One region of the Tatumella citrea genome, then DNA from elsewhere that is predicted to be linked to it. Evidence: predicted binding sites of a transcription regulator. Region 1 holds the regulator's gene; each other region holds the start of a gene.
What was found. The regulator PurR, encoded in region 1, represses purine synthesis genes. The targets are predictions, from matches to a motif close to CANGCAAACGTTTGCNTG.
Positions count from the first base shown of each region.

Region 2: gcvT (glycine cleavage system aminomethyltransferase GcvT) is a predicted target of PurR. The motif match lies at 3,189-3,206, and genes of this name have one in related genera.
Region 3: cvpA (colicin V production protein) is a predicted target of PurR. The motif match lies at 6,266-6,283, and genes of this name have one in related genera.
Region 4: pyrC (dihydroorotase) is a predicted target of PurR. The motif match lies at 3,111-3,128, and genes of this name have one in related genera.

Region 1 covers NZ_CP015579.1:1,835,085-1,843,221, reverse strand. The annotation lists gene nemA (alkene reductase) at 71-1,177, shown strand; gene gloA (lactoylglutathione lyase) at 1,274-1,681, shown strand; gene rnt (ribonuclease T) at 1,799-2,482, shown strand; gene A7K98_RS08780 (Grx4 family monothiol glutaredoxin) at 2,532-2,864, opposite strand; gene A7K98_RS08775 (C40 family peptidase) at 3,227-4,027, shown strand; gene cydH (cytochrome bd-I oxidase subunit CydH) at 4,303-4,392, opposite strand; gene purR (HTH-type transcriptional repressor PurR) at 4,668-5,693, shown strand; gene punR (DNA-binding transcriptional activator PunR) at 5,703-6,605, opposite strand; gene punC (purine nucleoside transporter PunC) at 6,710-7,879, shown strand.
Region 2 covers NZ_CP015579.1:878,423-886,559, forward strand. The annotation lists gene A7K98_RS04185 (ABC transporter ATP-binding protein) at 1-125, shown strand, start outside; gene A7K98_RS04190 (ABC transporter permease) at 118-909, shown strand; gene A7K98_RS04195 (ABC transporter substrate-binding protein) at 958-1,935, shown strand; gene A7K98_RS04200 (nucleoside hydrolase) at 1,989-2,900, shown strand; gene gcvT (glycine cleavage system aminomethyltransferase GcvT) at 3,271-4,365, shown strand; gene gcvH (glycine cleavage system protein GcvH) at 4,391-4,771, shown strand; gene gcvP (aminomethyl-transferring glycine dehydrogenase) at 4,875-7,754, shown strand; gene A7K98_RS04220 (GNAT family N-acetyltransferase) at 7,846-8,137, shown strand, end outside.
Region 3 covers NZ_CP015579.1:2,903,649-2,911,785, reverse strand. The annotation lists gene pdxB (4-phosphoerythronate dehydrogenase PdxB) at 1-296, shown strand, start outside; gene A7K98_RS13915 (aspartate-semialdehyde dehydrogenase) at 375-1,382, shown strand; gene truA (tRNA pseudouridine(38-40) synthase TruA) at 1,385-2,212, shown strand; gene A7K98_RS13905 (DedA family protein) at 2,219-2,875, shown strand; gene accD (acetyl-CoA carboxylase, carboxyltransferase subunit beta) at 3,027-3,938, shown strand; gene folC (bifunctional tetrahydrofolate synthase/dihydrofolate synthase) at 4,005-5,273, shown strand; gene A7K98_RS13890 (SPOR domain-containing protein) at 5,263-6,129, shown strand; gene cvpA (colicin V production protein) at 6,345-6,833, shown strand; gene purF (amidophosphoribosyltransferase) at 6,870-8,137, shown strand, end outside.
Region 4 covers NZ_CP015579.1:1,574,565-1,582,701, reverse strand. The annotation lists gene murJ (murein biosynthesis integral membrane protein MurJ) at 1-1,464, opposite strand, end outside; gene rimJ (ribosomal protein S5-alanine N-acetyltransferase) at 1,612-2,199, opposite strand; gene A7K98_RS07490 (lipoprotein) at 2,452-3,015, shown strand; gene pyrC (dihydroorotase) at 3,148-4,194, shown strand; gene A7K98_RS07480 (hypothetical protein) at 4,451-4,729, shown strand; gene bssS (biofilm formation regulator BssS) at 4,888-5,142, shown strand; gene solA (N-methyl-L-tryptophan oxidase) at 5,243-6,361, shown strand; gene acpA (acid phosphatase) at 6,605-8,137, shown strand, end outside.

The DNA.
Region 1 (8,137 bases):
GTCAGGTAAAAACCCTGACATGACACTTTTCGTCCGGGTTATCCCGGTCACCTTTTTCCAGGAGAATATTATGACTGACAGCACGCTTTTTACTCCGTTAACCGTCGGTGCCATTACTGTTCCAAACCGCATTTTTATGGCTCCCCTGACCCGTCTGCGCAGTATTGAGCCGGGAGATATCCCTACTGAACTAATGGCAACCTATTATCGCCAGCGTGCCAGTGCCGGTTTGATTATCTCTGAAGCCACTCAGGTCTCATTTCAGGCAAAAGGCTATGCCGGAGCCCCGGGACTGCATACTCCGGAACAAATTGCCGGCTGGAAAGCGATAACCTCTGAAGTCCACGCTGCCGGTGGCCATATTGCCGTACAACTGTGGCATACCGGACGTATTTCCCATACCTCCCTGCAGCCGGGAGAACTGGCGCCGCTGGCACCTTCTGCATTAGCCTCCGGGACCCGTACTTCACTGAAAAATGCTGAAGGTAAAGTCTACCGTGAAGATACCTCACTGCCCCGTGAAATGAGTCTTAGCGATATCCGCCAGGTCGTTGCAGATTATCGCCAGGCTGCAGTTAATGCTGCAGAAGCAGGTCTGGACTTAGCGGAAATTCATGGTGCTCATGGCTATCTGATTCATCAGTTTCTGTCTGCACAGTCAAATAAACGTACCGACGAGTACGGTGGCAGTCTGGAAAATCGTGCCCGGCTGGTTCTGGAAATTGTCGATGCTATGGGAGAGGCCTGGGCGCAAAACCGGATCGCTATCCGACTGTCGCCGGTAGGTGAATTTCAGGCTCTGGGCAATGGCCCTGATGAAGAATCAGAAGCACTGTGGCTTATCAGTGAACTGGCGAAACGTAACATTGCTTACCTGCATTTGTCTGAACCAGACTGGGCCGGTGGTGCTCCGTACAGTGATGAATTCCGCCGTAAAGTTCGCGCAGTATTCCCGGGAGTCATTATCGGTGCCGGAGCCTACACCAGGGAGAAAGCCGAAGATTTAATTAAACGCCGGTTGATTGATGCCGTAGCGTTCGGCCGTGATTATATTGCTAATCCGGATTTGGTAGAACGTTTGCAGACGAATGCCCCGCTTAACCCGCAGCATCCGGAGACATTTTACGGTGGTGCTGCTCAGGGATACACCGATTACCCTTTCCTGAACGATAACTAAGCACACCCACATCAATTTCCCTGTTACACTAATGGCCGGTTAACTTTCCGGCCATTGGTGTTTTATTGATGGCTGACCTGAATTATAGAGGATGATATGCGTCTACTTCATACCATGCTGCGTGTTGGCTCTCTGCAACGCTCTGTTGATTTCTATACCCGTATTTTCGGCATGCGCCTGTTACGTCAAAGTGAAAACACTGAATACAAATACACTTTAGCCTTTGTCGGTTACACAGAAGAAAGCGAAGGTGCAGTGCTTGAACTGACCTATAACTGGGGCGTCGATAGCTATGACCTGGGAAATGCTTACGGGCATATCGCCATTGAAGTGGATAATGCAGCGGAAGCCTGTGAACGTATTCGCCAGGACGGTGGTAAGGTATCCCGTGAAGCCGGTCCGGTTAAAGGCGGCACCACAGTGATTGCCTTTGTTGAAGACCCGGATGGCTATAAAATTGAATTAATCGAAAAAAAACATGCAGGTCAGGGACTCGGTAACTGACAGGCGATGTCTGCCTGCAACAGGCAGACTTTTCCTGCGGGAGTGATATTTTCCGCTATTGTTTCACGGTAGTTTTAGTCACACTACCGACTGCTCTTTTTGTCCAATGAGATACTGATGTCCGAAACTTCTTCGCTCAATGCACTGAATCAACGTTTCCGGGGCTTTTACCCTGTCGTGATTGATGTCGAAACCGCAGGTTTTAATGCCGGCACTGATGCGTTACTGGAAATTGCTGCAATAACCCTGAAAATGGATGAGGATGGCTGGCTGCAGCCTGACCAGACCCTGCATTTCAATGTTACGCCGTTTGAAGGAGCCCTGTTGCACCCGGAAGCACTGGCTTTTACCGGTATCGATCCCAATGATCCTGAGCGGAATGCGGTCAGTGAACACGATGCTCTGCACGCTATTTTCAAGATGGTACGCAAAGGCATGAAAGGCAGTGACTGTGCCAGAGCGGTTATCGTGGCGCACAATGCCCATTTTGACCAAAGTTTTGTCATGGCAGCAGCTCAGCGCAGCCTCCTGAAACGCAACCCTTTCCATCCGTTTGCGACTTTCGATACCGCCGCGCTCAGCGGGCTGGTTTTGGGTCAGACGGTGCTTGCGAAAGCCTGTAAAGCGGCAGGCATGACCTTCGATAGCCACCAGGCCCATTCCGCACTGTATGATACCCAACAGACGGCAACCCTGTTCTGTGAGCTGGTTAACCGCTGGAAAAGACTGGGAGGCTGGCCGCTGCCTGTCGGCGCAGATGACGAAGCCGGGGAATCTGCCGGTTCTGAGGAACACGCATAAAAAAATGCCCGCGTAATTACGCGGGCATCAGAATCACCATCCGTGACAGTTATTCTGCCGCAGGGAATTTCTCTGCAGTTTCTTTAATCAGCTGCTGCAATTCGCCGCGCTGATACATTTCAATAATGATATCGCAACCACCTACCAGCTCCCCGTCAACCCAAAGTTGTGGGAAGGTTGGCCAGTTTGCATATTTTGGTAATTCGGCACGAATGTCCGGATTCTGCAGAATATCCACATAGGCAAAACGTTGCCCGCAGGCAGAAAGCGCCTGAACTGCCTGAGCTGAGAAACCACAGCTTGGTAATTTAGGAGAACCTTTCATGTACAGCAGAATAGGGTTTTCAGAAATCTGAGTCTGAATTTTTTCGAGAGTGCTCATAGTACTTCCTTCGGGACAAAACGACATGTTTTGTTATTGTAGCGATATCAACCCGCCAGTGAAAACGACATTTTTCATCTGCTACATAAAAGTTCAGTTATATGGCATTTAGCGTTAAACCAGTAACAACTGCGGGATGAAAAAAACAGTCGCCTGAAACTTCATCAGTAAAATGTGACTTAATTAACTGTTTACGCTCAATTTTACGTCAAAAAACTTCTCGTAACAGATTCCGGAAAAAAGACCTTAACATTTCATAAATTTCTGGATTAGAATGATTTTGGGGCTGACTGAAAGGTCAGATGTTATTTTTTTATTTTGTCCGTATTTTTTCAGGACATTTAACCTGTAACCTGACAACTATGCGTCTACTGATCACGCTTTTTATTTTGGCTTTAGCACAGCTTTTTTTCAATGTCGCAGAGGCTTCGCCTCGAACTGCGGTTAATGCCACTTTTCATAAAACCACCCGTAAAGCAGTGACTGAAGAAGATGCCCGCCGTAAACGAAGGCCTATTAAGACGACCAGTACCCGACATAAAGCCCGCCAGCCCCTGATTCACCGGGTTAAACACTTCACCAGTCAGCGTAAAGTTAAAAACAGTCGTACGGCTAAAGAATCCCGTCATCTGGCAAAGAATCACACGCCGGAAACTAAAAAATATGGTCGTCATCGCCCCGCAGCTAAAAAGACGACACGCCACCCTTCTGCCACACTGGCCGCTATCCGGATGAGCAAACAGCACCGTCTGCGTTATCAGAAAGCGCGTGCAACAGCGATGGTGAAACTGATGGATCAGTTAGGGAAGCCTTATCAGTGGGGAGGAACTTCTCCAAAATCCGGATTTGACTGCAGTGGTCTGGTTTATTATGCCTACAAAGACCTGGTAAATTTCAAAATACCCCGTACCGCCAACGAAATGTACCATCTGCGTGATGCTGCACCGGTAAAACGTGATGAGCTGGAAAAAGGTGATCTGGTATTCTTCCGTATCCACCGCCATGGCGCTGCAGACCATGTAGGCGTTTATCTGGGTGATGGCAAATTTATTCAGTCACCACGTACCGGTAAAGACATCCAGATTACGGCTCTGAGCAATGAATACTGGCAACGTCACTACATTGGCGCGCGCCGCATGGTAACCCCGAGTACCGTCCGTTAATTAGTCATCCTGCTCGGTACAGACTGCACCCCAAACGCTGGTTATCCTGCGAACTAAGGTGCAGTTTTTTTATGCTGACAGATATCTGTCATGCCACTGCCCTTATTCTGCTGGCTTACCCAAAAAATCGTAAATCTCTCCTGGTCCTCACACGTATCCGTTAATTGCATTTTTTGTAGCTTAAAAGCAAAAACCGGCGCGGGAAGTATCCGGTACCGGTTTTGATAACAGCATATGGCTGACCGGGCGCGGTCAGTCGGGCCAGCAGGCTAACATTAATGCAGGATGGCGGTAAAACTGAAGGCCATAATCATCAGCAACGCTACAACTGTAGTGGTCAGTGCAAGCTTAAGATCGGTATCCATCAGAACTCCTTTAGGCACACTAATTGTGGGGTAATAGTTATATTCCCATACTGCTGCGCAAAAATCTCGTTTTATTGCAGCAGCCTTGTTAGAATTGCCGGTCTTTGTTGCGCAACCTCCTCAGCTGCTGGTTTTATATCCGGCTTTCTTCGCAGGACTCTCCTCTGGCCTTCGGGTTCATTTTAATGACGAGACAGTGAAACGCTGAGCTGACGCAAACGATTAACCTATAAAAAATCAATATCTTATTTTTTTAAACCAGGAGTACTCACTGAATGGCAACTATTAAAGACGTGGCAAAACGCGCCGGTGTTTCAACCACCACCGTGTCCCATGTCATTAATCAGACCCGTTTTGTTGCGGAAAACACACGGAAAGCGGTCTGGGAAGCAATAAACGAGTTGCACTACTCCCCCAGTGCAGTCGCCAGAAGCCTTAAGGTCAATAACACCAAGACGCTGGGCTTACTCTCGACAACACTCGAAGCGCCTTACTTTGCTGAAATCATTGAAGCTATCGAAAAAAAATGTTTTGACCATGGCTACACACTGATTCTGGGTAATGCTCATAACGATTTGCAAAAGCAACGCGCATATTTAGCCATGATGGCGCGCAAACGTGTTGATGGATTACTGGTGATGTGTGCCGAATATCCGCAGGAGTTGCTGGATATGCTGGAAGAAAACCGCAATATCCCGATGGTCGTGCTGGACTGGGGAGTTTCACAGGGTGACTTTACCGACACCGTGCTGGATAACGCTTTTCATGGTGGATATATGGCCGGTCGCTACCTGATTGAGCGCGGTCATCGTGATATTGGTTGTATTCCGGGACAAATGGAAAGAAACACCGGTGGTGGCCGGTTGGCAGGCTTTCTGAAAGCTCTGGAAGAGGCTGGAATCTCACATCGTGAGGAGTGGACTGTTCAGGGGAATTTCGAACCAGAGTCCGGTTATCAGGCGATGCAGAAAATACTTGCGCAACCGCAACTCCCGACAGCCGTTTTTTGTGGCGGGGATATTATGGCCATGGGAGCCATTTGCGCCGCCGATGAACAGGGACTGCGCGTTCCCCAGGATATTTCTATTATTGGTTATGATAACGTGCGCAACTCGCGTTATTTCACCCCGGCACTGACTACAGTTCACCAGCCAAAGAGTGAGTTAGGCGAAAAAGCGCTGGAGATGTTACTGGATCGTATAGTGAATAAACGTGAAGATCCGCAAACCCTTGAAATCCATCCGACCCTGATTGAACGTCGTTCGGTCGGCGACGGTCCGTTCCGTGACTATCGCCGGTAAGTCCCCGGTTCACTCCCTGAGCCATTCATGGTTCAGGGTGGCAGTGTCCCCCAGGTAATCAAGTAACCATCGCAATGCCGGAGAAATACGCTGTTCTGCCCAGCTTACACAGCAGGGACTTTCCGGAAACGGCGCCGGCAGTTTTAGTTCTTTTACTTTTTCGCTCTCTAGTAACGGCCGTGCCAGATGCCCTGGCACCATTGCCACGCATAATCCTGCCCGAACGCAATCCAGACCGGTTTGCCAGTCCGGCACAGTCATTCGCCGTTGATTATCCAGTGTCCAGGTCATCCTTCGTGGCAGTTCCCTGGAGGTATCTTCCAGCACCAGTGATGGCCATGCCCGAAGCTGCTCCTCTCCCGGATGGGTTTCAGCTGCCAGTGGATGATCAGCACTGACAATACACCGCCAGTTCAGACGCCCCATATCCTGGAAAGCGAAACGTCCGGCGACCGGGATTGCCTGGGTCGCACCAATCGCCATATCAACGCGTCCTGCGGCCAGTGCGTCCCAGACACCGTTAAACACCTCTTCGCGAATATGCAGCTCTACATCGGGAAAGTGGCGATAAAAATCGATGGTCAGTTGCTGCATCCTGGAACGTTTTACAATACAGTCCACCGCAATACTCAGTTCACCGCGCCAGCCATTTGCCAGTTGTTGGCACTGACGTCGGGTTTCCTGCATTTTTTTGATAATCCCCCGACCTTCACGAACAAAATGTTCACCTGCGGCCGTCAGTATCACATCGCGGTGTTGTCGTTCGAATAACTCAACTGCCAGCCACTCCTCCTGTTGTCGGACGGTATAACTGATCGCAGATGGCACCCGGTGCAACTCCCTGGCTGCTGCACTAAAGCTGCCATTTCTTGCCACTGCATCCACGACTTCCAGTGCATATTCTGACCACATAGCGACCTTTCAATTTTTTTCACAGTTGATTGCAAATATTAACGGTTCACAACTCCCGGTGCACCCTTTTAAACTCTTTGCGCACATTTTCACAGGGAGGAGCAATGCGTCATCCGGTCATTTTTTTAGTTTATCTGTCACTACTGAGTATGCTGGGATTCCTGGCTACAGACATGTATCTGCCCGCTTTTGAAGCGATGAAACAGGATCTGAATACTGACGCAGGAGTCATCAGCGCCAGTCTTAGCCTGTTCCTGGCTGGCTTTGCCTGCGCACAACTGTTCTGGGGACCGTTGTCGGATAAGATTGGCAGAAAACCAGTGCTGGTCAGTGGTCTGGCGATATTTGCCATCAGCTGTCTGGCGATGTTGTGGGTAACCACGCCACACGCACTGCTGGCTCTGAGATTTATTCAGGCCGCCGGAGTCTGTGCCGCCGCAGTCAGCTGGCAGTCTCTGGTGCTGGATTACTATCCGGCTTCGCGTAGCCAGAAGATTTTCGCCACGATTATGCCAATGGTTGCTCTGTCTCCGGCGCTAGCTCCGTTGCTGGGTTCATGGTTGCTGGCTCATTTCCACTGGCATTCAATATTTTTGGTACTTGCTGCACTCACCTGCGGATTAATTGTGGCTACCCTGGGTTTACCGGCCAGACCACCACAAGTTCCCCTGTCAGCGAGCACCGTTCCCCCGGGATTTTTGCAGTTACTGTCTGAGCGCCAGTACAGCGGTAATGTACTGATCTATTCTGCCTGTTCCGCAAGTTTCTTTGCCTGGCTGACCGGTTCTCCCTTTATTCTTTCCGGCCTGGGGCTTTCTGCCGGAGATATCGGACTGAGCTATATTCCGCAAACTTTGACGTTCCTTGCTGGCGGCTTTGGCTGTCGTGCTCTGCTGAACAAATTTAGTGGTCGTCAACTGCTGCCCTGGTTATTAGTGCTTTATACGTTGAGTATTGGTGGCGTTGTTGTGGTGAGTTTCCTGGGGCAGCCCGGATTATTTAGTTTATTACTGCCCTTCTGTGGCATGGCGATGGCTAACGGGGCTATTTATCCAATTGTGGTCTCTGCAGCGCTCCGGATGTTTCCGGCTGCCAGTGGCAAAGCCGCAGCTCTGCAGAATGCATTGCAGCTGGGGTTATGCTTCGTATTCAGCTTACTGGTGTCTTATCACCTGTCCCAGCCACTACTGACAACTGCGACCGCGATGGGAATAACAGTTCTGCTCGCTCTCGCCGGTTTTTGTCTCCAGCATCGCAAACATTCCTGTCAGTAATTTCACCCGCTGTTAAACCGGCGGGTTAATTATATCTGCACAATTAGCGACCTAACCATCAGTCATTGAACATTCAGATTGTCAGGCATATAATCACTCTGGTGACAAATTTTTTATTATAAGTCACCACGTATGCTGACTAATTTGGTTTGTGCTTTCTCTGCAGAACCGCATTTTTCGATATTTACTAGCACCTCTGTTTTGTCTTTACTTATAAATGCACGTTTTTTGTGAGTTTACTCACGAACCAACGAAAGT
Region 2 (8,137 bases), 960 kb from region 1:
CCGTGGAACTGCCAAGACCGCGTACCCTGGAAGACCTGACCGGAGATACTTTTGTGCAGCTGAAACGACAGATTATGAGCCGGCTGTATCACGATGAGAAACAAAACGGAGGCCGCCATGAATAACTCTCAGCAGCATCCCTGGCGGGCGGTACTGGTCTGGCTGATTTCGCTGGTGATGATTGTCGTTCTGTGGCAGTTGGTTATCTGGATTTCCGGGCTGCCGCAGTATGTAATTCCTTCACCACTGACAGCATTCCGCACCCTGCTGGAGAATGGTCAGCGGTTACAGTTACTGACCTGGCAAACGCTGTCAGAAACCGCGATGGGGTATCTGCTTGGCGCGGTGGCTGGATTTGTACTGGCATTACTGATGGGGCAAATTCCGCTGGTTCAGCGACTGGTTATGCCGGCGCTTATAGTTTCCCAGGCAGTGCCGATTGTAGCTATTGCCGCACCTCTGGTGATTATTTTCGGTTTTGGTCTGCTGCCAAAACTGATTATCGTGGCATGGATAGTCTTTTTCCCGGTCGTCGTTAATGTGCTGGACGGGCTGGCGGGCATCGACCGCGACATGCTGAACCTGGCCAGACTTATGGGCGGTAAACCGCTGCGGGTATTTATGCTGGTCAAACTGCCGGCCTGCGTCGGTCCGTTGTTCTCCGGGCTTAAAATCGGGGCGACTTATGCGGTAACCGGAGCGGTCATCGGGGAGTGGACGGCATCGGCCCAGCAGGGACTGGGGACTTATCTGCTCAGCGCCAATGCGCGGATGGACACCGCCGGGGTGTATGCGGCGATGATCCTGCTGACGTCGATTGGTGTGGGTTCATTCCTGATTGTACTGGGCCTGGAAAGGTTAGCCACTCCGTGGAGAAGCCGGACCAAAGCCCCGGGTTACTTACGTTAAGCCCGGTGAAATTCACCGCAACCTATTATCCTGACAGAGGTATACACAGTGAAAGCAGCTATTATTCGTACCGCCATTCTCAGTGCATTACTGTCCGGTGTTTCGGCGGGCTTTGCGCATGCCGAAACTCTGACACCCATCCGCTTTGTCTATGACTGGGCCGGAGCCGATCACGAACTGATCCCTATTGTAGTGGGGCAGGAAAAAGGCTTCTATCAGCAGGCGGGACTGGATGTGAAAGTTATTTTCCCGCCAGATTCACAAACCACTGCCCGCATGCTGGCGCTGGGCCAGGCTGATGTTGGCCTGAATGCCACTACCGATGTGGTATTTGCAGCCGATCAGGGACTGCCTGTGATCGCTGTGGGTTTATATGCTCAGCATAATAACTGGGGGCTGTTTACTAAACCCGGGGTTCCGGTATCTCTGAAAGATTTGAAAGGTAAATCGATCGCGATTTATACCGATTCCTGGAGTAAAGCGATGATGCCGTTTGTGCTCAAAGCGGCCGGACTTCAGGAAAGTGATGTGAAATTTATTATTGCCCAGGACAGTGATGTGCCGCTGTTACTGGCTGGCAAAGTTGATATTGCCACCAATACTAATAACTTCCTGATTCCCGATGTTGAGCTGTCACAAAACAAGACTCCGGGACAACTGGTGGGTAAAGATGCCGGTGTGCCGGATGTACCGGTCTGGGCGTATACCGCTTCCACCCGCTATCTGCAGGATCACGGTGATGTGGCGAAAAAATGGATGCAGGCCACGATCAAAGCCACGGAATGGGCAGCAGCTCATCCGGATGATGCCGCAGAACTGTTGCATAAAGCCTATCCGGACAGTGGGTCAGTGGCTCTGAGCACCAAAGCCTGGAAAATTATCTCTCCGGATATGAAAGGGCCGCAGGGTTACATGATGCAAAGTGATGAGAACTGGTTGCCGATTGCCAAAGCATTACAGGCAACCGGCCAGATAAAAACGGTGTTACCGGCCGATAAATACTACACCAACCAGTTACTCAAGTAAGCGGCTCACCACTACAGGCCCTGCGGAAAACAATGCGCAGGGCAGGAGAGGGTATGGAAAAGATAATTATCGATTGTGATCCCGGTGTGGATGATGCAGTTGCATTAATGATGGCTCTGGCTGCGGGTGAGCAGCTCAATGTGCGCGGAATTACCACGGTTGCAGGCAACCTGCCTTTACCTGCGGTCACCCGCAATGCATTACGCATCCTCTCTTTTCTGGGGCGGGAGGATATCCCAGTATTTGCCGGATGTTCGCGGGCGATTTTTCCGGGGCCAGCCCGGCTTTCGTCAGTACATGGTGCTGATGGTCTGGGGAACAGTGGTTTGCCTGATTCGGAACTCCGTCCCGCAGAACAACATGCCGTCGATTTTATTATCGACACAGTGCTGGCGGCACCCTCAGAAATAACACTCTGCGTGCTCGGTCCCATGACCAATATTGCCCTGGCACTGATTAAGGCACCGGAGATTGTCCCGCTGATAAAACAGATAGTCGTGATGGGTGGGGCGGTATTCTGCCCGGGGAATACGACCCCTGCCGCAGAATTTAATTTTGCCTGCGACCCTCATGCTGCAGAAGTGGTACTGGCGGCCGGAGTACCACTGACGTTGTTCGGGCTGGATGTGACTTCAAAGGCTTTATTAACCGCACCGCGCATCGAAGCGTTACGCCAATCGGATTCAGCGTCCTGTCAGCTGGCAGCTGTGATGCTGGCAGATTACGGTGCCGCAGATCCTTGTCTGCATGATCCTTGTGTGATTGCCGGGCTGTTGGACCCTGACTGTTTTACGGGGATTATGGCACTGGTTAGTGTCGACTGTACTCCCGGCATTAACTACGGGCGAAGTGTCGGCTTTGTCAGTGAACGGCATCTGGCCGGACGCCAGCCCAATGCGAAAGTTATTACCGGGGTCGATGATCAACGACTGTTCCGGATGCTGATGGAATTGCTCAGCCACTGAATGCACCGTAATTGATCCTCGTTTGATTTATTCTAATTTGACGCTGTGCTTTGCCATACTTTTTCTAATCCGATGTCTCAGGCATGGCGTCTTTTATTAACAATAACCCTTCCTTTAAGTTCGTAGATATACTAAATATTACCCGGTTAAACAGTGTTTAAATCTATATTTTACTGATTACCTGGTTTATTTATCTGCAATTATTTATGCACTATGTCGGTGCATCACCCTGTTTCGCCATTATTTTGCTTATAGTTAATTTTGCCTTTCGGTGGTAAGTTTTTTGCTAAGGATAACGTTTGCGTTGCGACAGATAACCGTGGCGGCCTGACAGCTCAGGGTAAAACCCTTACTTATCAACGGGACAGTTATGACTCAGCACACACCTTTGTTTGAACAGCATCAGGCCTGCGGGGCCAGAATGGTGGATTTTCACGGCTGGATGATGCCTTTGCATTACGGTTCTCAGATTGATGAACACCAGGCCGTACGCCACGATGCCGGAATGTTCGACGTTTCACATATGACCATAGTGGATATTACCGGGCCGCGCAGCCGCGAATTTCTCCGTTATCTGCTGGCAAATGATGTCGCCAGACTCACTACACCCGGCAAAGCTTTATACAGCGCGATGCTGAATGCTTCCGGTGGCGTTATTGATGACTTAATTGTCTATTTTCTTTCAGAAGAGTATTTCCGGCTGGTGGTCAATTCTGCTACCAGAGAGAAAGATCTCGCCTGGATAACGGAACATGCCAGTGCATTTGAGGTGCAGTTACAGGAACGCAGTGAACTGGCTCTGATAGCAGTGCAGGGGCCACAGGCACAGCAAAAGGCGCGCACGCTGTTTACTGACAGCCAGCGCCAGCAAACTGAAGGAATGGCGCCGTTTTACGGAGTTCAGAGCGGTGATCTGTTTATTGCTACCACCGGATACACCGGGGAAGCTGGCTATGAAATTGCGTTACCTGCCGCTCAGGCAGCAGATTTCTGGCAGCAGTTGCTTAACGCAGGAGTGAAACCGGCCGGTCTCGGAGCCCGCGATACTCTGCGACTGGAGGCGGGTATGAACCTGTATGGTCAGGAAATGGATGAGTCAGTATCTCCACTGGCGGCCAATATGGGCTGGACCATCGCCTGGCAACCGGAAGATCGTCAGTTTATCGGACGTGAAGCTCTGGAACAGCAACGCAGGACTGGCACAGAAAAACTGGTCGGACTGGTGCTGAAAGAAAAAGGTGTATTGCGAAATGAGCTACCGGTGCTGTTTACTGACAGTGACGGTGTACAGCAGCAAGGGATCATTACCAGCGGTTCGTTTTCGCCCACCCTGGGCTGCGGTATTGCCCTGGCCCGTGTCCCTGCCTCTGTCGGTGATACTGCTGTGGTACAAATTCGCCAGCGCGAGATGCCGGTCACCGTTACCCGGCCGGTTTTCGTTCGTGCCGGCAAACCTTTGGTATAAAAAATAATTTCAGGAGATAACCCCAATGAGCAATGTTCCGGCTGAACTGAAATACCGTGAAAGTCACGAGTGGGTACGTTTTGAAGATGATGGCAGTGTAACCGTCGGAATTACCGAACATGCCCAGGAGCTGTTGGGTGACATGGTGTTTGTTGACCTGCCAGAAACTGGCGCACAACTGCAACAGGGTGATGACTGTGCTGTTGCCGAATCGGTAAAAGCGGCTTCCGATATCTATGCACCGCTGAATGGTGAAGTTATTGCGGTTAATGAAGCGCTGGCCGAAAACCCGGAACTGGTGAACAGTGACCCTTACAACGCTGGCTGGTTATTCAAATTACAACCGGCCGGAGGAGAAGATGGCCTGCTGGATGCAGCAGCCTATAAAGCCGCGATTGACGAATAACTGCCAGACCCCGGCTGCACAGTCTGTAGCCGGAATGACCTGAAACGGCAGTTGCCAGTGCTGCTGCCGTATTAATTCCAGCCAGATTCAGGATGCACAGCGAATGACCCGGACTCTCAGCCAGCTTGAAAACCAGAATGACTTTATCTCCCGCCATATTGGCCCGACCGAAAAGCAGCAGCAAACTATGCTACAAAGCATTGGTGCAGACAGCTTACCGGCACTGATTAATGCGATTGTTCCGCAGTCAATTCGTCTGCCTGAACTGCCGGCGACAGGTGAAGCGGTCACTGAGCAGCAGGCTCTGGCTGAGCTGAAGGCTATTGCCGGAAAAAACAAGTTATACAAATCCTGGATAGGTATGGGTTACAGTGCAGTTATTACTCCGCCGGTTATCCTGCGTAATCTGCTGGAAAATCCGGGCTGGTATACGGCTTATACTCCCTATCAGCCGGAAGTTTCTCAGGGCCGACTGGAAGCACTGCTTAATTTCCAGCAACTGACACTCGATTTGACCGGGATGGATATCGCCTCGGCCTCGTTGCTGGATGAGGCGACCGCTGCTGCTGAAGCGATGGCAATGGCAAAACGCGTCAGTAAGCTGAAAAATGCCAATAAGTTTTTTGTTGCCGACGATATTCATCCGCAAACTCTCGATGTGGTGCGTACCCGTGCCGAAACCTTTGGTTTTGAACTGATCATTGATGCGGCAGAACGTGCTGCTGACCATCAGGATCTGTTCGGTGTGTTGCTGCAGTATTGCGGTACCCGTGGCCACCTGCATGACTATCGTGAAATCATCGCGCAACTGAAGCAACGCAAAGTGATCGTCAGTGTCGCGGCCGATTTTATGGCACTGGTATTACTGACCTCACCAGGTGCTCAGGGCGCAGACATTGTGTTTGGATCATCACAACGGTTTGGTGTGCCTATGGGCTACGGCGGGCCACATGCGGCGTTCTTCGCCAGCCGTGACGAGCACAAACGTGCAATGCCCGGCAGGATTATCGGGGTATCACGGGATGTTAGCGGTAATCAGGCATTGCGTATGGCGATGCAGACCCGTGAGCAACATATCCGCCGGGAAAAAGCTAACTCCAACATCTGTACCTCTCAGGTATTGCTGGCCAATATTGCCGGTATGTATGCAGTCTGGCATGGTCCGCAGGGCCTGAAAACTATTGCTGAACGTATTCACCGCATGACCGATATTCTGGCGGCAGCGTTGCAGCAACGAGGCGTGAAAATTCGTAATCATCAGTGGTTTGATACCCTGATGGTTGAAGTGAAAGATAAAGCGGCAGTGCTGCAGCGTGCGGCTGAGCACCGGGTTAATTTACGTACCGATCTGCATCAGGCGGTCGGAATCACTCTGGATGAAACAACCGCCCGCGAAGACCTGCAAGCCCTGGTTACGATTATTACCGGTGACACTGCGCCAGTGGATATCGATAGCCTGGATCAGTCGCTGGCTACTGAGAGCCATTCGATCCCGCAGGCGTTATACCGCAACGATGCGATCCTCACTCATCCGGTGTTTAACCGTTATCACAGCGAAACGGAAATGATGCGTTACCTGCACCGGCTGGAGAAAAAAGATCTGGCATTGAATCAGGCCATGATCCCGCTCGGTTCCTGCACCATGAAACTCAATGCTGTCGCAGAAATGCTGCCGGTTACCTGGCCGGAGTTTGCGGGGTTACATCCGTTCTGCCCGACTTCTCAGGCGGCAGGTTATCTGCAGATGATTGATATGTTGTCACGCTGGCTGGTGCAACTGACGGGTTATGATGCTCTCTGTATGCAGCCAAATTCCGGTGCGCAGGGAGAATACGCAGGCCTGCTGGCTATCCGTCGTTATCATGAAAGTCGTCAGCAGCCGGAACGCAATATCTGTCTGATTCCTGCATCTGCCCACGGTACCAATCCTGCCTCAGCTCAGATGGCCGGTATGGAAGTCGTGGTTGTGGCCTGTGATAAACAGGGGAATATTGATCTTGATGATCTTCGTCTGAAAGCCGAGCAGGCGGGTGAACAGCTATCCTGCATTATGGTTACTTACCCGTCAACCCACGGAGTTTATGAAGCCACAATCGGTGAAGTCTGCCAGATTGTTCATCAGCACGGAGGTCAGGTTTATCTGGATGGTGCCAATATGAATGCCCAGGTCGGGCTGACCTCTCCCGGATTTATTGGTGCCGATGTATCACACCTGAATCTGCACAAAACCTTCTGCATTCCACATGGCGGCGGCGGACCGGGAATGGGACCAATTGGCGTAAAAGCCCACCTGGCACCGTTTGTTCCCGGGCACAGTGTGGTTCAACTGGACGGCGTTCTGACCCGTGAAGGCGCAGTTTCAGCAGCACCCTTTGGCAGTGCCTCTATTCTGCCTATCAGCTGGATGTATATCCGGATGATGGGGGCGGAAGGTTTGCGTCAGGCAAGCTCAGTGGCGATTCTCAATGCTAACTATATCGCCCGTCGTCTGAGTGACGCTTATCCGATCCTTTATACCGGTGCAGACGGGCACGTGGCGCATGAATGTATTCTGGATATTCGCCCGCTGAAAGAACAGACAGGGATCAGTGAAATGGATATTGCCAAACGGCTGATTGACTATGGTTTCCATGCACCGACCATGTCGTTCCCGGTGGCGGGAACCCTGATGGTGGAACCCACAGAGTCAGAAAGTCAGCAGGAACTGGACCGGTTTATTGCAGCAATGCTGGCAATCCGCAGCGAAATTGACAAAGTAGCCGCAGGTGAATGGCCGGCGAACGATAATCCGCTGGTGAATGCTCCACATACCCAGCAGGAAATCACAGGGGAATGGCAACACAGTTATACCCGTGAACAGGCAGTTTTCCCTGCCGGCAGCGAGGACAAATACTGGCCGACCGTTAAACGACTGGATGACGTATACGGCGATCGCAATCTGTTCTGCTCCTGTGTACCGATCAGCGATTATCAGGCACAGTAAACAGAATATTGCCGTCATACAGTTCGGGTAAAGTAAACACCGCGGCTCTTTGCAGAGACCGCGGTTTTTTTATATGTCGATGGAGAAACCGATGAAGCAGCTGACAACCGCGCGCCTGACCGGCCGCCGGCTAACCAGAAATGACTGGTCCTTTTTCTGCCATCTGTATCAGGACCGGCAGGTTATGCGCTTTATCACCGATCCATTGAGTGAAGCGGAAATCCGTGAGCGGTTTACTCTTCGTCTGGCTGACTGGGATCGCCACAGTAGCCACTGGCTTTGTCTGTTACTGAGTGAAGGTGAACAGGGTAGGCCGGTAGGCCTTACTGGCAGGTGTATGACTGACCCCGGGATAGCTGAGGCAGGTTTTATTCTGAGCCGGG
Region 3 (8,137 bases), 1.1 Mb from region 1:
CACAGCAGGTTCCCTTAGCTGAGTTACTGCCAGTTCCGGATATCCGTCAGGTTTCCCTGCGCGGAGAATGTGATCAGGCAATGCTAAAACGTCTGGCACATCTGGTGTATGATGTGCGCCGTGATGATGCGTTGTTGCGTGCGGTTGCTGATAAGCCCGGGGAATTTGACCGCCTGCGTAAGCAGTATTGGGAGCGCCGTGAATGGTCTTCTTTGCAGGTCGATTGTGACAACGCAGACACCGCAGAAAAACTACGTTTACTGGGTTTTGATGCAAAATTTACCGGTGATTGCTAAGTTTATTGGCCATCACCACATCTTGTTCAGGCGGTGGATTTCACCGCTTTATTTTTTGTTTTTCTGGAGTAAACCAACATGTCTGACGGCTGGAATATCGCTCTCTTAGGGGCAACTGGTGCAGTGGGAAGTGCTGTACTGGAGTTGTTGACGGAGCGTCAGTTCCCGGTTGGTGAGTTATTCTTATTAGCCAGTGAAAACAGTGCCGGAGAGTCGGTGCGGGTGGATGGGAAAAACCATCTGGTACGTTCTGCCACAGATTTCGACTGGGCACAGGCACAGTTAGCGTTCTTTGTGGCTGGTAGTGAAGCCTCAGCACAGTATGCAGAGCAGGCAGCCAGTGCCGGATGTCTGGTCATTGACAGTAGTCCGTTATTTGCCCTGGAGCCGGACGTACCGCTGGTGATTGCAGAGGTTAATTCTCAGGTATTAGCCGATTACCGGAACCGAAATATTATCACTGTGGCAGACAATCTGGTCAGCCAGCTGTTATGTGCCATTAAACCACTGGCCGATGCGGCAGGGATTGGGCGTATCCAGGTCACAAACCTGATATCGGTCTCCAGCCACGGCAAAGCTGCGGTGGACGGGCTGGCGGGTGAAAGTGCTCGTTTGCTGAACGGGGTTCCGGTTGATGAACATTACTTTGGCCGTCAACTGGCGTTTAACCTGCTGCCATTACTGCCGGATGAGCAGGGGAGTGTGGCAACTGATCGCCGTCTGGTGGATCAGGTTCGTAAAATCCTGCAGGACGAAGGATTGCCGGTATCGGTCAGTTCAGTCCAGGCACCCGTCTTTTACGGCAATGCTCAAAGTGTACAACTGGAATGTCTGAGACCTTACTCTGCAGATGAAGCACGCAATGATCTGGCGATGTCCGGAGATATTCTGCTGAGTGACGAGGGAGAGTTCCCGACACCTGTCAGTGATGCTACCGGCAGTGGTCAGCTGTGCATCGGATCGTTACATAATGACTACGGAATTCCTGAACAACTGCAATTCTGGTCTGTAGCCGATAACATCCGTTTCGGCGGAGCATTAATGGCAGTAAAAGTCGCAGAACGGCTGGTGCAGGAGTATCTGTAAACATGTCTGAAGTGAAGACACGTAAGCTGGCGTTGGGTATTGAGTACGACGGCAGCCGGTACTACGGCTGGCAACGCCAGCCAGAGGTCCGCAGCGTACAGGGCTATCTGGAGCAGGCATTAACCACTGTGGCCAACCATGAGGTCAATGTATTTTGTGCCGGTCGCACTGATGCCGGTGTTCATGGCACCGGCCAGGTGGTGCATTTTGAAACCACGGTACAACGGCCAGACAGTGCGTGGACTCTGGGGGTGAATGCCAATTTGCCCAAAGATATCGCGGTACGCTGGGTAAAAGAAGTGGCCGATGATTTCCATGCCCGGTTTAGTGCTACTGCACGCCGCTATCGCTATATTATTTATAATCAGCGTTTACGTCCGGCCATTCTCGGGCAGGGGATCACGCATTTTTATCACCCGCTGGATGAAGCTGCTATGCATCGTGCAGCACAGAGTCTGTTAGGCGAAAACGACTTTACCTCATTCCGGGCGGTACATTGCCAGTCCAAAACTCCGTGGAGAAACATCAGCCATATTCATGTCTGGCGTCAGGGAGCTTTTGTGATTGTTGATATTAAAGCCAATGCGTTTGTGCACCATATGGTGCGCAATATCGTCGGAAGTTTGCTGGAAGTGGGTTGTGGTAACCAACAAGAGTCATGGATAGCAGAATTACTGGCAGCAAAAGATCGTAAGCTGGCGGCAGCCACTGCCAGAGCAGAAGGTTTATATCTGGTCTCGGTCGATTATCCGGCGAAGTTTGAACTTCCGGATGTTGAGCCGGGCCCGTTGTTTCTGACCGGCGATAATTTATTCTCAGGTAAAGGATAAGCATTCATGGAGTACATCCATTTTATTGTTGATTTTATTCTGCATATCGATGTTCACCTTGCACGACTAGTTGCGGATTATGGGGTATGGATTTATGCCATTCTGTTCCTGATCATTTTTTGCGAAACTGGTCTGGTGGTAACACCGTTCCTGCCGGGCGATTCGCTGTTATTTGTCGGCGGAGCTCTGGCCGCACTGCCGGGCAATGATTTGAATATTCATTTGCTGGCATTGTGTATTGTGATTGCCGCCATCGCCGGAGATGCGCTCAATTACACTATCGGCCGGTTGTTTGGCGAGAAACTGTTCCAACGGGCAGATTCAAAAATTTTCCGTCGCAGCTATCTGGATAAAACTCATGGTTTTTATGCAAAGCATGGCGGAAAAACGATTATTCTGGCGCGTTTTATCCCAATTGTCCGTACCTTTGCCCCGTTTGTGGCCGGAATGGGTAAAATGTCTTATCGTCAGTTTGCCTTATTTAACATCGCCGGGGCGATTGCCTGGGTGGTGCTGTTCAGCTATGCCGGTTACCTGTTTGGTGATTTGCCGGTAGTGCAGAAGAATCTTAATTTGCTGATTGTTGCTATTATTGTTATTTCGGTATTGCCCGGCATTATCGAAGTCTTGCGGCATCGCAGACAGGCTGCACGGAAAAATTAGTTTTTCCTGCAGGCCTCTGACGGTTAAACCAGATTTTTATCCACAGTGTGGGCAGGTTGTGGTTTAATGGGCGTCATTTACCGGCTGTTGGATGAAAATTCAGCAGAAACAAAACAACTGGATAACCCAGGTTCAAACAGAAAGGTCATCAATGAGCTGGATTGAACGCATTCTTAATAAAAGTAATGTCACCCCAACGCGTAAAGCGAGTATTCCTGAAGGGGTTTGGACGAAATGTGATAGCTGTGGCCAGGTGCTGTATCGCGCTGAATTAGAACGGAATCTCGAAGTCTGCCCTAAATGTGATCACCATATGCGTATGCATGCCCGTGATCGTTTAGCGTCATTTATGGACCAGGGGACGACAGTTGAACTTGGCAGTGAGCTGGAACCTAAAGATGTTCTGAAGTTCCGCGATCAGAAGAAATACAAAGATCGCCTGCTGGCTGCACAGAAAAGTACCGGCGAGAAAGATGCACTGATCGTCATGAAAGGTGAGTTGCACGGTATGCCAGTAGTTGTGGCTGCATTTGAGTTTGCCTTTATGGGTGGCTCAATGGGCTCAGTGGTTGGTGCACGTTTTATTCGTGCAGCAGAACAGGCTCTGGAAGATAATTGTCCTTTGATCTGTTTCTCTGCCAGCGGCGGCGCACGTATGCAGGAAGCATTGATGTCACTGATGCAGATGGCTAAAACCAGTGCTGCATTGGCGAAACTGCGTGAGCGCGGTTTGCCGTACATTTCGGTACTGACAGACCCTACCATGGGTGGTGTTTCTGCCAGCTTTGCGATGCTGGGCGATTTAAACGTTGCAGAGCCTAAAGCACTGATTGGTTTTGCCGGTCCGCGGGTTATTGAACAAACGGTTCGTGAAAAATTGCCACCTGGTTTCCAGCGCAGTGAGTTTTTGATTGAGAAAGGGGCGATTGATATGATTATTCGCCGTCCTGATATCCGCTTCAAAATCGCCGGTCTACTGGCAAAAATGATGAATCTGCCGGCACCTTTGCATGACGGTGTTCAGTCTGAACCTGAGACTGAAACGGAACATGACGAGACCTGACAGTAATGATAAAGACGCTTTTACGGCGTCTTTTATTTATGCACTGTAATGATATCAACGGGACACATGGAAAATCTTCACCTACCACAGGCCACGTCTCCTCTTGCTACGTGGCTGACTTATCTGGAAAACCTGCACAGCCAGGCGATTGACCTGGGTCTTGAGCGTGTACGCCGTGTGGCGTCACAGCTTAATCTGTTAAAACCGGCACCTTTTGTTTTTACTGTAGCCGGAACCAACGGCAAAGGAACCACCTGCCGCACTCTTGAAACGTTACTGATCGCAGCGGGTTACCGTGTTGGTGTGTATAGTTCACCGCATCTGGTTCGCTATACCGAGCGAGTGCGTATTCAGTCGCAGGAACTCAGTGACGCAGAGCATACAGCCAGTTTTGATTTTCTTAATCAGGGGCGTGGTGAAACGTCACTGACGTACTTTGAATTTAGCACCCTGTCAGCCTTATATCTGTTTCGCGAAGCGGATCTGGATGTGGTGATCCTTGAGGTCGGACTTGGAGGACGCCTGGATGCGACCAACATCGTGGATGCGGATGTTGCGGTTGTCACCAGTATCGCTCTGGACCATACCGACTGGTTAGGACCAGACCGTGAAAGTATCGGCCGCGAAAAAGCCGGTATTTTCCGTCAGGGAAAACCTGCGGTGGTGGGCGAGCCGGATATGCCAGCTTCTATTGCCCGTGTTGCGGCTGATAAAGGTGCTGTGCTGCTGCAACGGGATCATCAGTGGTCCTACCATGAAAATGGCGATGTCTGGGATTATCGTGATATTCAGGGAGAACTGCATCAGTTACCGGTGCCTAAGGTACCATTGCCTAATGCAGCGACTGCCCTTGCCGCTTTAAGAGTGTCCGGATTGCAGGTCAGCGAAGCCTGTATCCGCGAGAATTTACCTAAAGCCGAATTGCCCGGTCGTTTTCAGACTATCAGCGAATCTCCGCGGGTTATTCTGGATGTGGCGCATAACCCTCATGCTGCGGCCTATCTGGCGTCGAGATTAGCCGCCTTACCAAAGACTGGTAAGGTACATGCAGTGGTGGGAATGCTGCATGATAAAGATATTGCCGGAACACTTGCTGAACTTAGCCGGCAGGTGGATTACTGGTATTGCGCGCCGCTGGAAGGCCCGCGCGGAGCCAGTGCTGAAGAATTAGTCGTTCATTTACCGCAGGCAGCCCGTTTCGCCTCAGTAGATGAGGCGTGGCATGCAGCAAAACTGCAGGCTGATGCGCAGGACATTATTCTGGTTTGCGGCTCCTTCCATACGGTAGCGCATGTGATGACGTCTATCTCAGGGGAGAAAGGAAGTGGCGAGTAAATTTCAGAATCGTTTGGTGGGCACCGTCATTCTGGTGGCTATCGGAGTTATTGTGTTACCCGGTCTGTTGGACGGTAAAAAGAAACACTATAAAGAGGAATTTGCGGCAATCCCTTTGGTGCCTAAGCCTGGTGATCAGCAGGATAATGATCTGGTACCGCCGGTGACCCAGCCATTGACCGGGCATGCCGCTACGGCACCAGGCACGGCAACAACACCGCCTGGCGGGGAAGATACCGATAGTGACACTATTGGTAACAGCGGAAATAGCACGTCGCAGAGCCCGCAACAGACTGGCAGTAACGTGCAGTCTCAGTCACAACAGACGCAGCAGCAGCAACAACAGCAAGCGCAGAATGATGCCGCTGAACGCCAACAGGAAGCCGCTCGTCAGAAACAGGCACAACTGGCTCGCCAGCAGGCGGAACGTGAAGCCAGTCAGGCTCAGGCGCAAGCCCGTGCCGAGCGTCAGGCCAGTGAAGCTGCAGCTAAAGCAAAAGCGAAGCAGGCTCAGGCAGAGAAAGAACGTCAGCGGGCACTGCAGGCACTGAACGATCAGTCTGCAGCGCAGCCATCGGCACCAGCGACAGAAACTAAAGCTGATGCACCGACCGGCCAGGCATACGTTATTCAGCTGGGAGCATTGAAAAATGCGGCTAAAGCGACTGAAATTGTGACAGAACTGCGGGCGTCAGGTTTCCGTGCTTATTCAGTACCAGCAACACCGGTTCAGGGACAAATTAACCGCATACTGGTGGGGCCGGACAACTCGAAAAGCCATCTGCAATCGCAGATTGAACAGCTGAAAAGCAAAACGGGTCTGAGCGGGGTCGTGAGACCATATGCTGTACGGTAATGGCAGCGTTTCGTTACACTGACTGAAAGCACAATAAATAATATGGATAAAAATCAGCTGGTTAATTAGCTGAACTTACAGGGGCAATGAAACGAAATTTTCATTGCCCTTTTTCTCTGCAGTCGGGGGAAAACGGTACGCAAACGTTTTCTTTTTCTGTTAAAATGCGCCCCGAACAGATTGCAGAAGGGATCACTGTTGCACCGGAAGAGCTCATGAACTGGATTGATTACGTCATAATCGGGATTGTCGGATTCTCGGCTTTAGTTAGTCTGATCAGGGGATTTGTGCGGGAAGCCTTATCTTTAGTCACCTGGGGATGTGCTTTTTTTGTTGCCAGTCATTATTTTTCTTATCTGGCAGTCTGGTTCACCGGGTTTGAAGAACCCATGGTACGTAATGGTGTAGCAATAGCCGCGCTGTTTATTGCGACGCTGATTGTCGGGGCGATTGTCAATTATGTGATTGGATCGCTGGTTGAAAAAACCGGACTGTCGGGCACTGACCGGGTACTGGGTGTTTGTTTCGGAGCATTAAGAGGAGTGTTGATTGTTTCAGCTATCCTGTTTTTCCTTGATACATTCACCGGATTTTCTAAGAGTACTGACTGGTCACAATCGCAGCTGGTTCCGCAATTCAGCTACATCATCAGATGGTTTTTTGACTATTTACAGAGCACGTCGAGTTTTTTACCCCGGTCATAAGGCAGGGGAGATGCGGCTTAATGAGGAAATGACAACATGTGCGGTATTGTCGGTATCACCGGATTTCTGCCGGTCAACCAGTCTATTTATGATGCATTAACGGTATTACAGCACCGCGGCCAGGACGCGGCGGGTATCTGCACCATTGATGCGATGAACTGCTTCCGCCTGCGGAAAGCAAACGGACTGGTGAGCGATGTGTTTGAAGCACGTCATATGCAGCGCTTACAGGGGAATATGGGGATTGGCCATGTTCGTTACCCGACAGCAGGAAGCTCAAGTGCCTCTGAAGCCCAGCCTTTTTACGTAAACTCTCCTTACGGTATTACGCTGGCACACAACGGAAACCTGACTAACGCCCATGAACTGCGCTCACGTTTGTTTGAGTATGGTCGTCGTCATGTAAATACCACCTCAGATTCTGAAGTGCTGCTGAACGTTTTTGCTCAGGAACTCGATCGCTTTCAGGTATATCCACTGACGGCAGAAAATATTTTTGCTGCCGTAGAATCGCTGCACACCCTGGTTCGTGGGGCCTATGCAGTGGTTTCGATGATTATTGGTCATGGTATGGTGGCTTTCCGTGACCCGAATGGTATTCGTCCGCTGGTGCTGGGCAAACGTGTACTGCCGGATGAGCGCACTGAATATATGGTTGCGTCAGAAAGTGTGGCACTGGATACCTTAGGTTTTGAGTTTATCCGTGATGTTGCCCCTGGCGAAGCGGTTTATATCACTGAGAAAGGTGAGCTTTCGACCCGTCAGTGTGCGGCTAACCCGAAAAGCCATCCTTGCCTGTTTGAATACGTTTATTTTGCGCGTCCTGATTCATTTATCGATAAAATCTCGGTATACAGCGCCCGTGTTCGTATGGGTACCAAACTGGGTGAGAAGATTGCCCGTGAGTGGGAAGATCTGGATATCGATGTGGTGATTCCAATTCCGGAAACTTCTACTGATGTCGCATTGGAAATTGCCCGTATTCTGGATAAACCTTATCGCCAGGGGTTCGTTAAGAACCGCTATGTTGGCCGGACCTTTATTATGCCCGGACAGCAAATGCGTCGCAGTGCGGTACGCCGTAAGCTGAATGCTAACCGCGCCGAATTCCGTGATAAAAATGTGCTACTGGTTGATGACTCGATTGTCCGCGGTACCACTTCTGAGCAGATTATTGAGATGGCTCGTGAGGCCGGAGCGAAGAAAGTTTATCTGGCTTCAGCGGCACCAGAAGTTCGTTTCCCTAACGTCTATGGCATTGATATGCCAAGCGTCACTGAGCTGATTGCTCACGGACGTGAAGT
Region 4 (8,137 bases), 260 kb from region 1:
ACCGACCGCACACACTCCGGCAAGTCGCAGGATACGCCACACCATCTCACCTTCACCCCATGACGGCATGTAATGCAGCACAATACATAACACCGAAGCCATAATCAGTACCGAGATGATCAGCCGGACCAGAAAACTGGTCCAGCCAGGCTGTGGCTGGAAGAAGTTTTTCTTACGTAATTGCCAGAACAGCAGTGCCGCATTCAGACACGCTGCCAGACCAATCGACAGTGATAATCCGGCATGTTTCAGCGGGCCGATAAATGCCAGGTTCATGATTTGTGTTGAAATCAGAGTCACGATGGCAATCTTCACCGGAGTCTTGATGTCCTGACGGGAGTAAAAACCCGGTGCCAGCACTTTCACCACAATCAAACCAACCAGGCCCACAGAATAAGCCACCAGTGCCCGTTGGGTCATCAGTGCGTCAAACGCGGTGAATTTACCGTACTGGAACAGTGCTGAGGTCAATGGCCCGGCCAGGATACCAATGGCGACCGAGCTGGGGATTGCCAGTAACAGGCATAACCGCAATCCCCAGTCCATCAGGTGAGAATATTCGGTAAAATTGCCACTGGAAAAACTGCGCGATAGTGACGGCAGCAGTATCGTTCCAAGCGCCACCCCAAGAACTCCCGAAGGAAACTCCATCAGGCGATCAGCGTAGTACATCCATGAGACAGAACCTGACACCAGAAATGAAGCAAATATGGTGTTGATGATCAGTGAAATCTGACTGACAGAAACCCCGAGAATGGCAGGCCCCATCTGACGTAAAACCCGCCATACACCAGCATCACGCAGGTTTATACGTGGTAAAACCAGCATACCGATTTTACGCAAATGCGGCAGCTGGTAACCGAGCTGTAATACCCCACCAACAACCACCGCCCACGCCAGTGCCATGACATGCGGATGAAACCAGGGAGCAGCCACCAGCGCAAAGAAAATCATGCTCACATTCAGTAAGGTCGGAGCAAACGCCGGTACAGAAAAACGGTTCCAGGTATTCAGAATAGCGCCAATTAAGGAGGCTATCGAAATAAGCAGAATATACGGAAAAGTCACCCGCAACAGAGCCGTGGTCAGTGCAAACTTATCGGCGGTGTCTGCGAAACCCGGGGCCGTAATATAGATGACCCAGGGAGCGGCGAGCATTCCCAGTAACGTAACTACCGCCAGTACCAGTGTCAGTAATCCGGAAACATACGACACAAAAACACGGGTAGCTTCTTCACCCTGTTTATTCTTGTATTCAGCCAGAATCGGCACGAATGCCTGAGAGAATGCTCCTTCAGCGAAGATGCGACGCAACAGATTGGGTAATTTAAATGCGACAAAGAAGGCATCAGTTGCCATCCCTGCCCCAAAAACCCGGGCAACAATTGCATCGCGGGCAAAGCCCAGCACGCGCGAAAACAGCGTCATAGAACTGACAGCAGCCAGTGATTTAAGCAAATTCATAAGTGTTCAGACATCCTGCAATTTCGACATTTATGTCCCGAACGGTAGTCAGGCTTCCGTCCAGTGGCTCGCTCATCCAGCGAACCGGCGTTAGTCTACTGAGGCTGATAAAAATCACCAGCCATGTTTGTTACAAGACATGAGTCATCAGTATTTATCAGCACTGCCTTCCGCCCAGGTCAGTGCTGTCAGCACGTGGTCTTCCCAGACGCCATTAATTAATAAATACTGACGCGCATAGCCTTCCTTCTCGAATCCCAGCCTGGCCAGCAGATTGCCACTGCGCTGATTACGTGGCATATAATTTGCCATAATGCGGTGAATTTTATGCTGTCGTTGCATATAACGAATAGCTGCCTGCAACGCTTCCTGCATTAGCCCCTGCCCCTGCCATTTTTCGCCCAGCGAGTAGCCCAGGTAACAGGCATAAAAACAGCCCCGCACCACATTGCTAAAATTCGCGACACCCATCACTTCCTGCTCGGCAGGATCCAGCAGGATAAAATAGTAGGCAGATCCCTGACGTTGCTGCTCAGTCATGATCGAAAGACGGGTCTGCCAGCCGGAAGGCTGAAAATAGCTCTGGTCACGGATAGGCTCCCATGGCGTCAGGTAAGCACGGTTACCTGCATAGTAATCTGCCATTCGCCACGCATCACGATCGTTCACCAAACGCACCACCATCCGGTCAGTTGTCAGACTCACCCGCGATGATGCTGTACGATATCCAAACATAAATACTCCCTGACTGATGAGCAGATAATAGGCGGCACTGTCCTTTCTGACCGGCCGGCAGGATATGTTAATACCAGCAGTGAATTTATCCCATTAAAAACGCACTGTTTTGCGACTATTCTGCACCACTGTCGGCTACTTCTGACAACAGCTGTAACATCGCCATCCTGGCCCTGCGGATGACACTCCCCGATAACTCAGGCAAAATGTTTCCCGGCCAAGCGAGTATGTTATCTGTAAGTTGAGGAATAAATGCGTAAATTTGTTATCTGCCTGTCGGTTTTTTTTGCAGCATTGCTGCTCAGTGGCTGTAATCATCTGACAGAATATTCAATCAGTGAACAGCAAGTGAACAAAGAACTTCAAAAGCATGATAATTATCAGAAAGATATTGGAGTTAACGGGCTGGCAAACGCTCACATAGCCCTGAGCAATCTGCAGGCAGCCATCGGCCGGGAAGAACCCAATAAAGTCACTCTCTCCGGAACGGCAGATATCCGGTTACAGTCTCTGTTTGGTTCACAGCATGCTGCTGTTAATCTGAAAATGAAAGCACAGCCGGTATTTGATCCACAACAGTCAGCAATCTATCTGCAGGATTTGCAAATTACCGATACACAAGTGACTCCGGATAAACTGCACGATGTCATTAACGCGCTGATGCCGCTATTAAATCAGTCTCTGAAGGATTATTTTGAACATCACCCTGCTTATGTCCTGAGTGCTGATCACAGTACCGCTGAGGCGTTGGCAAAAAAACTGGCTAAAGGTCTCGAAGTTAAGCCTGGCGAGCTGGTGATCTCCCTGACACAGTAAGCCCCGTTAACATAAACACCCCTGTGGCATAAAATCAGTACAAATAATCAGTGCATTCCTGCCACGGGGGCTTTATTCTTAGTCCCCGGTAAAAACCCGCAAACGTTTACTTTCCACGCCGGAGCCTGATGCATGACTGCCCATCCAGAAAAGATCACTTTACGCCGTCCCGATGACTGGCATATCCATTTACGTGATGACGAAATGCTGAACACCGTTCTGCCCTATACCAGTGAGGTATTTGGCCGCGCGATAGTCATGCCTAACCTTGTTCCTCCTGTCACCAGCGTGGCGGCAGCCAAAGCTTACCGTGAACGTATTCTGGCAGCGTTGCCGGCAGAACATCGTTTTGAACCGCTGATGACCTGCTATCTGACAGACTCCCTGGACCCGGATGAAATCGAAACCGGCTTTCGCGATAAAGTATTCACAGCAGCCAAGCTCTACCCGGCGCACGCTACCACCAATTCCAGTCATGGAGTTACCAGTATTCAGCATATTGCCGGAGTACTGGATCGTATGCAGTCACTGGGAATGCCGTTACTGATTCATGGCGAAGTGACAGATTCACATGTCGATATCTTTGACAGAGAAGCACGGTTTATCGAGCAGGTACTGATTCCGTTACGTAACCAGTTCCCTGAGTTACGGGTAGTGATGGAACATATCACCACTAAAGATGCCGCAGAGTACGTCAGTGCCGGGGATCAGAATCTGGGTGCCACCATTACCCCTCAGCATCTGATGTTCAACCGTAACCATATGCTAAGCGGCGGAATCCGCCCACATCTGTACTGCTTGCCAATCCTGAAACGCAACATCCATCAGGAAGCATTACGTGCTGTCGTAGCCAGTGGTCATCCTCGTTTCTTCCTCGGGACTGACACGGCACCGCATCTGCGCCACCGTAAAGAAGCCAGTTGTGGTTGTGCAGGGGTGTTTAACGCACCAAGCGCACTGCCAGCCTACGCGACCGTATTCGAAGAGCTGGGTGCTCTCCAACACCTGGAAGCGTTCTGTTCACTGAATGGCCCGCAGTTTTACGGATTACCGGTGAGTACCGAAACCGTGACCCTGCAGCGCCAGCCCTGGACCGTGCCAGAAACAGTCACCGCGGGTGATGATGTTCTGATCCCTTTCCTGGCTGGAGAAACTCTGAACTGGTCAGTGGTCGCCTGAACTTCAGAGAATGCTTGATCTAAATCACACTATACTGTAATTATATACAGCATAAACTAATGCCGCCGGCAGGTTGCTGTGCCGGTAGCTTTTCTGTTGTCACTGACAACGATGTCACGATTAAGCGTTAATACGCCTGCCGGGTGTCGCCATCCGGTTTTTTTATTCTCACTACCTGACGGGTCTGCGACTGGACGTAGGGTGTTCTGTTGCCTATTCTTTTTTCCAGTATGTTTTTTTAAGGGAAGAATGAGCGATGAATAACAGTAAGCCTGAAGAGGCCATGACGTTTGGCGAGTTACTGACCCTAATCCATCAACAACAGCAGCGATTGCAGGTGCTGGAAAGCAGTTTCTCGCAACTAATTACTCTGCTTAGCCCGGGGCTGCAACAGCAGCTGGTAAGCTATCTGTCTGTCCAGGCCGGAGTTTTGGAAAACGAACCTGATCTGCAGAAACAATATGCCGATCTTGCCTCTGATATCCAGAACCGCACGTTGCCAGACAGTACAGTAAGCCCAGACATCCCCGGATGATTTGCACTGTTGTTTTCTCAGGCTGCTTAGCAAAATTTTATCGTAGTTCTCCCGGTTTTCAGGATACATGTTATAATTAGATTGCCTTGTATCATGTTTATGAAGGCTGGATTTAAACCTCATTCTACACGTCGTTTAACGAGTAATCAGGGGGTTTTATGGATAGAGAGAACGATGTTATTCAGACCCATTCATTGGTCGGCTGGGATATTAGTACTGTCGATGTCTATGATGCGATGATGATTCGCCTGCATTCACTGTCTTCGTTACAACAGAAGGAAGAAGAAGCGGATATCGGACCGACATACTGGTTAACCACCGACGTTGCACGACAGTTTATATCGATACTTGAAGCCGGTATCGCCAAGATAGAATCCGCAGAAAACCGGACCGGGCAACCTTCCCGACATTAATCTCTCATCTGCAGGCACCCTGACGGGTGCCTTTATTGTTGTTATCACCCCCCGCTCTGTTATCCTGTTTCTCCGCACTTTCACAGGGGATTAACGGGTAATGATTTACGATTTAATAATTGCCGGCAGCGGGTCTGCCGGAGCGGCGGCAGGTTATTATGCCAGCCAGGCAGGGCTGAAAGTGCTAATGATCGACGCTCATCATCCTCCTCACACTGAAGGATCACATCACGGCAAAAGCCGGCTGATTCGTTATGCCTATGGCGAAGGTGAAAAATATTTACCTCTGCTGCTGCGATGCCAGACATTGTGGCAGGAATTCGAGCAACACGCCGGGGTGAAAATCCTGCATCCCTGTGGCGTACTGAATGCCGGACCACAGGGTTCTGAGTTTATGAATAATATCCTGCAAAGCGCTGAACGCTGGTCACTAAATACCGAAACACTTACCGCTGCCGCAGCACAACAACGCTGGCCGGAAATTACCCTGCCAGAGCATTTTCAGGTGGTATTTGAAACAGATGCCGGTTACCTGGACGCTGAGCCTGCCATCGAACACTGGGTGCGTTTAGCCCGCGAACAAGGTTGTGGTCAGTTGTTTAACTGTCCTGTCAGTGCGGTCACCCAGCAGGATAATCTGCAAAAGGTTCAGACCGCTGACGGAGAATACTTTGCAAAAAAACTACTGATCAGTTGCGGTACCCGCGTACAAAGCTTGCTCCCTTCATTACCGGTAATGCCGACCCGTAAAGTCTTTGCCTGGTTTCAGGCAGATGGCCGCTACAGTGAAAATAACCATTTCCCGGGCTTTAGTATTGAGCTGGATGATGGCAGCCAGTATTACGGTTTTCCTGCACAGGACAACGCCCTGAAAGTAGGTCGCCACGATGGCGGACAACCATTGTCACTGGATCAACCACGCCCGGCATTTGGTAGTGAGGCCAGCGATGGCAGCGAATGTTTTCGCTTTCTGCGGCAATGCCTGCCGGGAGTTGGTGGTTGTCTGTATGGTGAATCGTGCAGTTACGATATGTCACCGGATGAGGACTTTATTATTGATACGCTGCCGGGAAACCCTGGCTGCCTGGTCATTACAGGGCTGAGCGGACATGGTTTCAAATTTGCGCCATTATTTGGTGAAATTGCCAGCCAGTTTGCTGCCGGACAGCCACTGCCAGACAACCTGTCGCCTTTCTCACTGAGCCGCTTTAACGGCTAAGATTTACCCTGCTGCACAGCCAGCCTGCAGTGCAGCAGGGTGAAAACAGTTTGCCTGTTTTTCATCTGACTGTAACTTTCACAAAAATGTCATCTTTATCTCACTGGCCGGTAAACACTGGCTCTTTACGGGGTTATTACACTTCATCCCCCTTATCTGCTCAGCACTGTAATAATTCCTTAATCTGACCCTTATAGGATTCAGCCTGCTTTCACCCTGATGAAACTATTAAGGTTATCTGCAATGAAAAAACCAGAACAAGAGCAGCAAGACGACAACGGAATTCAACCCGAAGCACAGTCATCCAATCCGGATAATCCCGCCCGTCGCCGTTTCCTTGCCGGAGCCTCAGTTATCGGCCTCAGCTCGGGGATTCTGCCACTGGCCGGAGCTAAAGCCGCCCCTGCTCATGAGCACATTGCTTTGAGCAAACTGCCTGCGAAACAACAGGATCAGTTACTGAGAAAGCATATTCGCAATATTGTGGTTATCTATGCAGAAAACCGCAGTTTTAATAATCTGTTTGCCAATTTTCCCGGGGTAAGTCAGCCACTGGCCGAACTTCGCCCTGAGCATTATCAGCAGCGTGACCGCGATGGTTCAGAGCTCAGTCACTTCCCGCCGGTCTGGAAAGGACTGGTCCCGGATGAACAGACGGTAAACCATACCGTGTATCATGTGGCCGAAGATGCCGCCTATATGCAGCAGTTGCCTAACGAACCGTTTCCGCTTAAAGGGCCTGACGGTGAAGCATTGCCACAAGGTGTTATCACCCGTGATTTATGGCATGTGTTCTATCAGAACCAGATGCAGATTAATGGCGGGAAGAATGACAAGTTCGTTGCCTGGGCCGATTCAGGTGCCCTGACGATGGGCTATTACGGTGACAGCGCCTATAACATGCGTTTATGGAACCTGGCCCAGGAATATACCCTGTGTGACAACTTCTTCCAGGGCGCCTTTGGCGGCTCGTTCCTGAATCATCAGTATCTGGTGTGTGCCCGTCCTCCGTTTTATCCGGATGTGCATCAGTCGCCTGCCAAAGACCAGGTCGCAACACTGATGAGTGATGATCCTGCCGATCCTCGCCTTAAACCGAAAGATGATTCTCCGGCCAGTGCATTGCAGGGAATACCGAAATTCGGACCCAGCCAGCTGACTCCGGATGGTTTTGCTGTTAATACCATGCTGCCTCCGTACTGGCCATCAGGCAGCCGCGATAAAAATAATCCGGCACTGGCTGATATGTCCTCCCCGAAAACCCTGCCGCCTCAGACCCACCAGCATATTGGTGATCTGCTTTCGGAAAAAGGGATTGACTGGGCCTGGTATGCTGGCGGCTGGCAGTTTGCGGTTGACGGTAAAAAAGACAGTACCACCTTCCCTGCGCGCCCGGATTTCCAGTTGCATCATCAGCCACTGAACTATTTTGCTGATTTGGGCCCTGAACATCCGGAACAGCGTAACCAGCATCTGCGTGATGGCGGGTTAGGTGACAGTGCTGAAACGAATAAATTCCTGGCGGATGTGGATGCCGGTAAATTACCTCCGGTCACCTTCTATAAACCTCAGGGTAACCTGAATATGCATGCCGGTTATTCCGATGTCGAATCCGGTGACCGTCATATCGCGCATATCGTTAACCGCCTGCAGAAGAGCCCGCAGTGGGAAAACACTCTGGTAGTCATTACCTTTGATGAAAACGGTGGCTGGTGGGATCATGTGGCACCGCCTAAGGGTGACCGCTGGGGTCCGGGTACACGTATTCCTGCGCTG